One region of the Shewanella donghaensis genome, then DNA from elsewhere that is predicted to be linked to it. Evidence: predicted binding sites of a transcription regulator. Region 1 holds the regulator's gene; the other holds the start of a gene.
The links. Region 1 encodes MetJ, which represses methionine synthesis genes. Its sites were predicted from a motif close to TAGACGTCTAGACGTCTA; they were not measured.

Region 1 (4,883 bases):
AGGCGAACAGTTACTGACTCAATGTCAGCAAGCGTTGGAACAGATCGATCAAGTGGTCGCAATGGCATTGGATAGCGCCGAAAAACTACAAGGTAATATTCACATTAACTGTGTAGGTGGAGTCATTGGTGAAGATATCCTTGTTCAGTTAGTTAATGACTTTATTAAGCAATATCCAGACATCACCATCGATCTTGATTTTAGTAGCCAACGAGTAGATTTAATTGAAGGGCATTTCGATATTGTATTCAGAATGGGGCAACTCGCTGATTCTAGCTTAGTAGGGCGAAAGCTCATGGATATTGAAAATAGAACTCTAGTATCGCCACACTATTTAGCTAAGCATGGTCAGCCAATACATCCTAGCGAACTAAATCAGCATTCGTGTATCACTGGTTCAATTAACCATTGGCGCTTTAACCATAAGCATGACGATCTGAATGTAGAGGTTGCGATCAAAGGCGGTTTTAAGTGTAAAAATGGCCGAGCAATGAAAGCCAGTGCGTTGGCCGGAAATGGCATAGTACGTTTGCCATATTTATACTGTCCAGATGAAATTAATACCGGTGAACTCGTTGATGTTTTTAGTGATTGGCATATTCCCGATACGCCATTTTATATGCTTTATCACAAAGATAAATTTCAACCGGAAAGACTGAAAAAATTTATCCAATTTACCATGGACAATTTTAAACGCTATCTACCTGATTCATAGCTTATTCACTGAATAAACCACTTGAAATTCAGATTTGTTAGCACTTAGGAAACGCTAAATACTGATGCTATCAAGTCACGTTTTTATTTTTATCGACTATCTTTAATTAGATAACAAAAATGAAAATGGTGAATAATGAGATCAATAGCGCTACTGGTGTTTTCACTGCTGTTTGCGATAAGTTCGCAAGCTAGCCAGCTTTATTTTGAAGCTCGCAGTAATAGCATGGGCGGCACTGGTGTGGCATCTTCAAATCGTGAAGGTGCAAGTTTTATTAATCCTGCTTTACTTGCCATATATGCCCCCAAGACTAATAAATTCTCCCTGCTTTTACCCGTTGTTGGCGTTGAACTTGATGATAGTGATGAGATGGTCGATAAATTTGATTCACTGCAAGACTCATATGATGGATTAGAAAGTGCGATTAACGGCAGCGATACTGATAATATCGAGCGTTATAGAGACGACTTAGTTACTGACTTAACCTCACTCAAAGGCAGTACCGCAAGTTTTTCTGCTGGTGTTGGTGCAGCATTAGTTATTCCCACTCAAACAGTACCAATGGCGATATTTTATAAGAGCTATATCGATGGCGTTGGTGTAGCTGATATTGCTCAGTCAGATATTGATATACTCAGTAGTTTAGACCCTAGTAACCCTCCTACCGATATTGCCGATTTAGATTCTCAAGGTATTGTCTTAGCTGGCGCAGTTACTGATTTTGGTGTCGCATTAAGTTTCCCTCTTTCAATCGTCAACTTGCCAGTAACAATCGGTGTGTCGCCAAAACTTCAGCGTATTGATACCTATCATTATACGGCTAATGCCAATAACTTTGATGCCGATGACTTTGATGATGATCGATATCGAAATGATGAGAGTATGTTTAATCTAGATTTAGGTGTCGCCTGGCAACCCACGGATAGTTTAACGGTCGGTTTATCAGCAAGAAATCTCATCAGTAATACGGTCACCACAGAGGAAGCACAAGGGCGTAAATTTGAATACCGCATAGAACCTCTTGTGACAGCAGGGGTGGCATATGATTGGTCTAGAGCTACTCTTACGGCAGATATTGATCTTGTGGATCAAACTCGCTTCACTGATTTTGATTCCGTTCAATTTTTACGGGTGGGTGGTGAGGTTAAGGCAACCAGCTGGCTATCATTAAGGATGGGCTATCGTCATGACTTAAAAGATAACAGCGTCGATGTATATTCATTCGGTACTGGATTTGCTATTGGGCAAGCGTTTAAGCTCGATATGACTGGTAGTTATGGCGAAGATGCTATAGGGGCTGTGTTACAAACCTCTTATCATTTTTAATGCGTAATGCTAACTTTCTATCTCGTTCTCCCTTTCCCATTCCAAAGATTGCTCATAGCTAATGTTAACCCACAGATAATTCCACTAACGACTTCACTGTAAGAATTAAAGCGCTAAAGCTACAAAGTACCAGTGTGGCGGTACGTGTCTTATTCTTGTCAACTCTATTGGTTAACTTACCAGCGACGATATTACCTAAAATCACAGAAGGTAAAAGCATTAGGGATAACCAGATATGCTTTTGTTCAACTAATCCTGCAATTACCAAGATCACCATCGCAATCATTGAACTAAATACAAAAAATATCGAAAGTGCCGCTCTAAATTGTGGCGCATCTTTGCCAGCTAATAGAATGGCTAATGGTGGTCCACCAATGGCGGCAATATTGCCAAAAATTCCTGACAATACCCCTGCAATAAATAACGTTATGCGGTTAACTGGTGCGGTTATTTTATAAAGGCTGAGAATAACGGCAGTAGCAACAATAAAGGCAATCGCTAAGCCTAGGATGGCTTGCGGAGCAAACAGTAATAATCCAGCACCGAGAAAACCACCGGGTACTCGACCCAGTAACGCATATTGCAGTCCATTGAACTGTAATGCAGTTCGTTCTCTGAGTAAGGTCATTAAGGCTATTGAAAAGCCCATCGCAATAACAGGGACTGGCACTAACTGGGGGTCGATAATATATAAGATTGGGCTGGCAACAACCGCTAACCCAAAACCGATTAAGCCTTGGGTTAATGCGCCTATAAAAATGATAACCGATGCAAGCATCAAGGTTTGCGGATCGATAAATTCCATTGTCGACTCTTTAGGCGCAATACTGCTAACTTTTTATGTTAGCAGTATCAGATTGGCTGTATGAGATTAATCATGGTGCTTGATTAAGTACGCAGACTGATTGGAAGAGTGAACTACCAGACTATGGCTTAATCTAAATCTTCCCACTCAATACCCATGCTATCCATTATGGCTTTTGCTTCTGATGGAATGCTATCAGGGCCTTCTTTAGATAAGTCATCATCATTAGGCAATGGTTGACCTGTGTATGCATGTAGAAATGCTTCACATAAAAGTTCACTATTAGTTGCATGACGCAAGTTATTTACCTGGCGGCGGGTACGTTCATCAGTAAGCACTTTTAATACTTTTAAAGGAATGGATACCGTGATTTTTTTTACTTGTTCATTTTTTTTGCCATGCTCGGCATATGGGCTGATATAGTCGCCATTCCATTCAGTCATTAACTCACCTTTATACGATAGATTCGTGGCAGATTTTAACTGCTAATTAATTACAGTCAAATTATTGCTGCTATTCTATAACGAATACAAATAGATTTCTTTATGTTTAGACGTCTAAACGGCTGATTTGTGTTGACGATGTGACTCAGCTTAGGTACATTTAGCCATCTAGACATCTCTTTGGTGCTATTTTTCAGGAGTTTACAATGAGCAAACATCGCGCAGCGACGCTAGCAGTTCGTCAAGGTATCGAAACTGATACGCAATATGGCGCAGTAGTCCCGCCGATTTACCTATCAACAAATTACTCTTTTGATGGGCATAAGAATCCTAGAGAGTTTGACTATAGTCGCTCAGGAAACCCGACACGATGCGTGTTAGGCGAAGCTATTGCCAAACTTGAAAATGGTGCAACTGGTGTTGTGACATGTACAGGTATGGCTGCTATTACTCTGGTCACTAGTTTGTTAGGTCCTAATGACTTATTGGTTGTACCCCATGATTGTTATGGTGGTAGTTACCGTTTGTTCACAAATCTTGCCAACAAAGGTCAGTTTAAATTATTGGTAGTTGATCAAACTGATGAGCAAGCATTAAGTGAAGCCATCGCACAAAAACCTAAAATGGTGTGGCTAGAAACACCCTCTAATCCATTACTTCGTGTTGTGGATATCAAATCCATCGTTGAACAAAGCCATAACGTCGATGCGTTAGTGGTAGTCGATAACACCTTTTTATCGCCAATTTTACAGCAGCCATTAGAACTTGGCGCTGATATCGTAATGCATTCAACTACCAAATATATTAATGGTCATAGTGATGTTGTTGGCGGCGCTGTGGTAGCAAAAGATCCTGAGTTAGGTGAGTTACTGCATTGGTGGTCAAACACACTTGGGCTAACGGGTTCGGCATTCGACAGTTACCTGACTTTGCGCGGTATTCGTACTTTGGCTGTACGTATTCGAGAGCACCAAATAAATGCACAACGTGTCATTGAAGTGCTTCAGGCCAGTGATGTTGTCGAAAAAGTGTATTATCCGGGATTAAAAGACCACCCAGGTCACGATATTGCCGCTAAGCAACAAAAAGGCTTCGGCGCTATGTTAAGTTTCGAGCTTAAAGGCGGCGAAGACGAAGTGGTAGCATTTTTAAGTGCACTGTCTATTTTCAGTGTGGCTGAAAGCTTGGGCGGAGTGGAAAGCTTAGTTGCCGTACCAGCGACTATGACCCATAGAGCAATGGCGCCTGAAGCGCGTTATGAAGCTGGTATTAAAGATACTTTATTGCGATTATCTGTCGGCATTGAAGATGCTGAAGACTTGGTTGCAGATATTCAAGTTGGTTTAGCTGCAGTCGCTGCACTTTAAGTTAATCTTGCCTGATTGTTTAATCATCAGGCTGGTATAAGTTGTTTAAGGAGTTAGAAATGACCCGCAGTCATTTACATAAATTTGGTGGTTCAAGTCTTGCTGATGCAGATTGCTATCGCCGCGTTGCCCATATTTTACTGACCCATGGCAACAGTGATGATTTAGTCGTGGTGTCAGCTGCGGGAAAAAGCACTAACTTTTTATATAAATTACTCTCATTAAAA
Region 2 (4,883 bases), 1.7 Mb from region 1:
GCATTAGCACCAATGGTTTTTGTGGTGAATGATGTTTTAGATAAAGTTGTTGGATATCATTTGTCGCAAGTTTTACCTCATTAAAGCCATGCTCTTTATAAAGTTGGGTTAAATGGGGGAGGGCAAAGACAAAACATTGCTCGCATTTTAGTTTTTCAGCAATGAATGCTAGCAATCTATGGGCAAGTCCACCACCTCTATACTCACTAGCAACAACAAGGCCGGTTACCAACTGATATTGGCCAATGGGTTTTATTCTTACTACCGCAATAATGTTATTTTCAGGATGATTGCGACTCTTTCCATTATCAATAGCTGCACTAGAAACTGTATTAATAGTTTCATCAATTCCAGCATCAATTGCAGAATAAATAGTCGACTGCTGTAAATTGATATTTTTAGCCATGATAACCGCTATATCTTCTTTTATTGTTGGCTTTGAATAGGGCATCTGTTGTTTGTAAAACTGTTTTAGCATTGACCAGCACTTCTGTTGCACGGATGTCATCGCTGGTGTTATTGCCGTTTTGGGTTGAGTGGCATCATCAAATAACCATTGGGTTTTACGCATTGAATTTCTTACCTATTAGAATGCTGAGTTATAAAATTCTGAAAGATGACAGCTTATTCTATTGTTATTGGTTGGCACAATTTTAATGTTTAATTGGTGGCTTAGATAGAAAAGACTCGCTTCATTACTCCCTAGTTGGAATTGAACGATTTTCATTCTGAACAGTGATTTGATATCTTGAAAAGCAGTTTCATCTTCAACCGATCAAAATGTGTTGAGTTAACGTATTTCTCTAAATCCAAATAGCGTATATATCTGACACCGTTTTATTCAAGCTGAATGTGATTTACCCTATTAAGAATATTTGCGAGAGCCTAATGTTATTGTCGCCAGAACAGTTAAGTAAGCAACAAATATATAAGTTATTGATTGGTGGAGTAACGCCTAGACCCATCGCATGGGTTTCCACTATTTCTGTTGATGGGGTGGCCAATTTAGCGCCATTTTCATTTTTTACTGTGGCCAGCGCTAACCCGCCAGTGCTGTGTTTTAACCCTATGGGCATGGATGATGGTCAGGAAAAGGACACGTTAGCTAATATTCGCCAACAGGGTGAATTTGTCATCAATACAGTGAGCTATCCTGATTTAGCGGTGATGAATGAAACTTGCCATCAAATTCCTGCCGATATAGATGAGTTTGAATATGCCAACATTGAAAAAGCCCCTGCGTCTATAGTGAAGCCAAGTCTCGTTAAGCAAGCGCTAGTTAGCTTTGAGTGCCAGCTTAATCAGATTATTGATTTGGGCCATGAAGAGTTATCAGGGCACCTAGTATTAGGTAATGTCGTCGCTATTCATGTTCAAGATGACATCATTGAGGATTTTAGAATCGATAGTGACAAATTAGATGCCATAGGAAGAATGGCCGGCAGTGATTACAGCTTAACCAGAGAGAAGGTTCAGCTTACTCGTAAGTAGTGGCTGTCTATGTGTTCTGCAGAAGCATAGCAAATGTAAACCATGGCGAATTTAAACCATAGCAAAATAGCCAAAGTGAATTAATCAGCAAATGATAGATATAAAAAAACCGTCAATTGACGGTTTTTTTAGTTTTACATATTGTTGCTATGGCTAATTATAGGCCGGCATCAGCACGTAAAATTTCAGCTTTATCTGTTGCTTCCCAAGGGAACTCGTTACGACCAAAATGGCCATAAGCAGCTGTGCTTTGGTAGATTGGGCGAGCCAAATCTAACATTGCTGTTAATCCATATGGACGCAATTCAAAATGTTGGCGAACCAATTTGATTAATACGTCTTCAGATACTTTACCTGTACCGAATGTTTCGATGCTGATCGATGTAGGCTCTGCAACACCAATAGCGTAAGACACTTGAATCTCACAACGTTCAGCAAGACCTGCAGCAACAATATTCTTTGCAACATAACGTGCAGCGTATGCCGCACTACGGTCAACTTTTGATGGGTCTTTACCTGAGAAAGCACCACCACCGTGACGAGCCATACCACCGTAGGTATCAACGATAATTTTACGGCCAGTTAAACCACAATCGCCTACTGGGCCACCGATAACAAAACGGCCAGTTGGGTTAATGAAGTACTTAGTCTCTTTATTTAACCACTTTGAAGGTAATACTGGCTTGATGATTGTTTCCATCACACCTTCGATTAAGTCTTCTTGGCTGACATCTTCACGATGCTGAGTTGATAATACGATAGCATCGATACCAACAATTTTACCTTCATCATAAGCAAAGGTGACTTGGCTTTTTGCATCAGGGCGAAGCCAAGGTAAAGTGCCATCTTTACGTACTTCAGACTGACGCTTCACTAATTTGTGTGCGTAAGTAATCGGTGCTGGCATTAGTACGTCAGTTTCGTTACTTGCGTAACCAAACATTAGGCCTTGGTCGCCAGCGCCTTGCTCTGCAGGGTCTGTGCGGTCAACACCTTGATTAATATCAGGTGACTGTTTACCAATGGCGTTTAAAATCGCACAAGAATCAGCATCAAAACCCATATCTGAATGGGTGTAACCAATTTCACGGACAGTTTTACGGGTGATTTCTTCGATATCGACCCATGCTGAAGTGGTGACTTCACCGCCGACTAATACCATGCCGGTTTTAACGTAAGTCTCACAAGCAACGCGAGCTTTAGGATCTTGCTCTAAAATTGCGTCTAATACTGCATCAGAAATCTGATCAGCGATTTTATCTGGATGACCTTCTGAGACCGACTCAGAGGTGAACAAGTGGTTTGCCATAGTTGGTAAATCTCGTCTTTTTGAATTTGAACGTGTAGAAGCATCTACATCTAGACGTCTATAATAATTCAATTTGGGTTTGATGACACCCCTTAGAACTAATATATGTTAAAAATTGTGCAATCATTCAAATATTTAGAAAAATCCACTTTTGACTGTTTTAGATATCAATAAATTAATCTTATGAAATTTATGCAGTTATTTAACTTTTTAGCTCCAACCTTATGGTTTAAATGGGCGGAAATAGAACAATTATTTTAGTTGAATATTATTAATTTTGACTGTTTTAAAACGTTTTTGGCAATAAATATTCACATCGTTTAATACGCAGAACGGTGATTTTGGATCAGGCATTCTTTCTTGAATGTTAAGTAAGGGTGTAAAAAGTTATATAAGTGTTAGCGCTAACATGGTATAAATTTGAGCCGTTTACTATCTTGTTTAGCTGGGACTTGGTCGTCAGATGCAAAAAATTGCGACTTATATCTAATAATAATTTGCGTCCCATCGCTGAGTAGGGGAAAATATGTCCCCACAATTGCCCGCTAGACCTCATCATCAACAAGCAGGAGAGAGCATGTCATCTCGTAAAGAACTCGCCAACGCAATTCGTGCGTTAAGTATGGATGCCGTTCAAAAAGCAAATTCTGGACACCCAGGCGCACCAATGGGTATGGCAGATATTGCTGAAGTGTTATGGAATGATTTTTTAAAGCATAACCCAACCAACCCAAACTGGGCTGATCGCGACCGTTTCGTATTATCAAATGGTCATGGTTCAATGCTTATCTACTCTTTACTGCATTTATCGGGTTACGAACTTCCGATTGAAGAACTAAAACAGTTCCGTCAGCTACATTCTAAAACGCCGGGTCATCCAGAATTTGGTTACACACCGGGTGTTGAAACTACTACTGGTCCTTTAGGCGCTGGTATCAGTAATGCTGTTGGTATGGCGATTGCTGAAAAAACATTGGCTGCCCAATTTAACCGTCCAGGTCACGAGATTGTCGATCACAACACTTATTGTTTCTTAGGTGATGGTTGTTTAATGGAAGGTATCTCCCATGAGGCATGTTCATTAGCGGGAACTTTAGGTCTTGGTAAGCTAGTTGCATTCTGGGATGACAATGGTATTTCTATCGATGGTCACGTAGAAGGCTGGTTCACTGACGATACCCCTAAGCGTTTTGAGTCATACGGCTGGCATGTTATTGCTGGTGTTGATGGCCACGACAGTGACGCTATTCGAGCAGCAATCGCAGAAGCTAAATCAGTAACAGACAAGCCAACAATGATTTGTTGTAAAACTGTCATTGGTTTTGGTTCGCCAAACAAGTCTGGTAGTCATGATTGTCACGGCGCACCACTGGGTGATGCAGAGATTGCAGCTGCACGTGAATTCCTTGGTTGGCCACATGCCCCATTTGAAATTCCTGCTGATGTTTATCAAGGTTGGGATGCTAAAGAAGTTGGTGTTGCTAACGAAAAAGCATGGGATGAAAAATTTGCAGCTTATAAAGCAGCAGAGCCAACGCTTGCTGCTGAATTTGAGCGTCGTGTATTAAACGGTGACTTACCTGCAGATTTCGAAGCAAAAGCACAAGCCTTTATCCAAGAGTCTCAAGATAAAGCTGAAGGTATTGCCAGTCGTAAAGCATCACAGAATTCAATTGGTTTCTTCGGTGAAATGTTACCTGAACTTCTAGGCGGCAGTGCTGACTTAGCGGGTTCAAACCTAACACTTTGGTCTGGTTCTAAAGGTATTCAAGACGATCCAGCTGGTAACTACATCTATTACGGTGTACGTGAATTTGGTATGAGCGGCATCATGAATGGTGCATCGCTTCATGGCGGTTTCATCAATTATGGCGCAACTTTCATGATGTTCATGGAATATGCACGTAATGCAGTGCGTATGTCTGCACTTATGGGTATTCAAAACATCTTCGTTTATACCCATGATTCAATTGGTCAAGGTGAAGATGGTCCTACTCATCAACCTGTTGAGCAATTAGCTAACTTACGCATGACACCAAACATGACAGTATGGCGTCCATGTGATGCTGCTGAAACTGCAGTA

Region 2: the regulator MetJ is predicted to act here: its motif matches at 2,844-2,861, upstream of metK (methionine adenosyltransferase).

What each region holds. Positions count from the first base shown of each region.
Region 1 covers NZ_CP041783.1:3,933,488-3,938,370, forward strand. Annotated here, with positions in the region: gene FPK91_RS16820 (LysR substrate-binding domain-containing protein) at 1-715, shown strand, start outside; gene traF (conjugal transfer protein TraF) at 851-2,041, shown strand; gene FPK91_RS16830 (sulfite exporter TauE/SafE family protein) at 2,106-2,846, opposite strand; gene metJ (met regulon transcriptional regulator MetJ) at 2,975-3,289, opposite strand; gene metB (cystathionine gamma-synthase) at 3,496-4,656, shown strand; gene FPK91_RS16845 (bifunctional aspartate kinase/homoserine dehydrogenase II) at 4,716-4,883, shown strand, end outside.
Region 2 covers NZ_CP041783.1:2,279,912-2,284,794, reverse strand. Annotated here, with positions in the region: gene FPK91_RS09685 (GNAT family N-acetyltransferase) at 1-571, opposite strand, end outside; gene FPK91_RS09680 (flavin reductase family protein) at 889-1,491, shown strand; gene metK (methionine adenosyltransferase) at 1,649-2,800, opposite strand; gene tkt (transketolase) at 3,378-4,883, shown strand, end outside.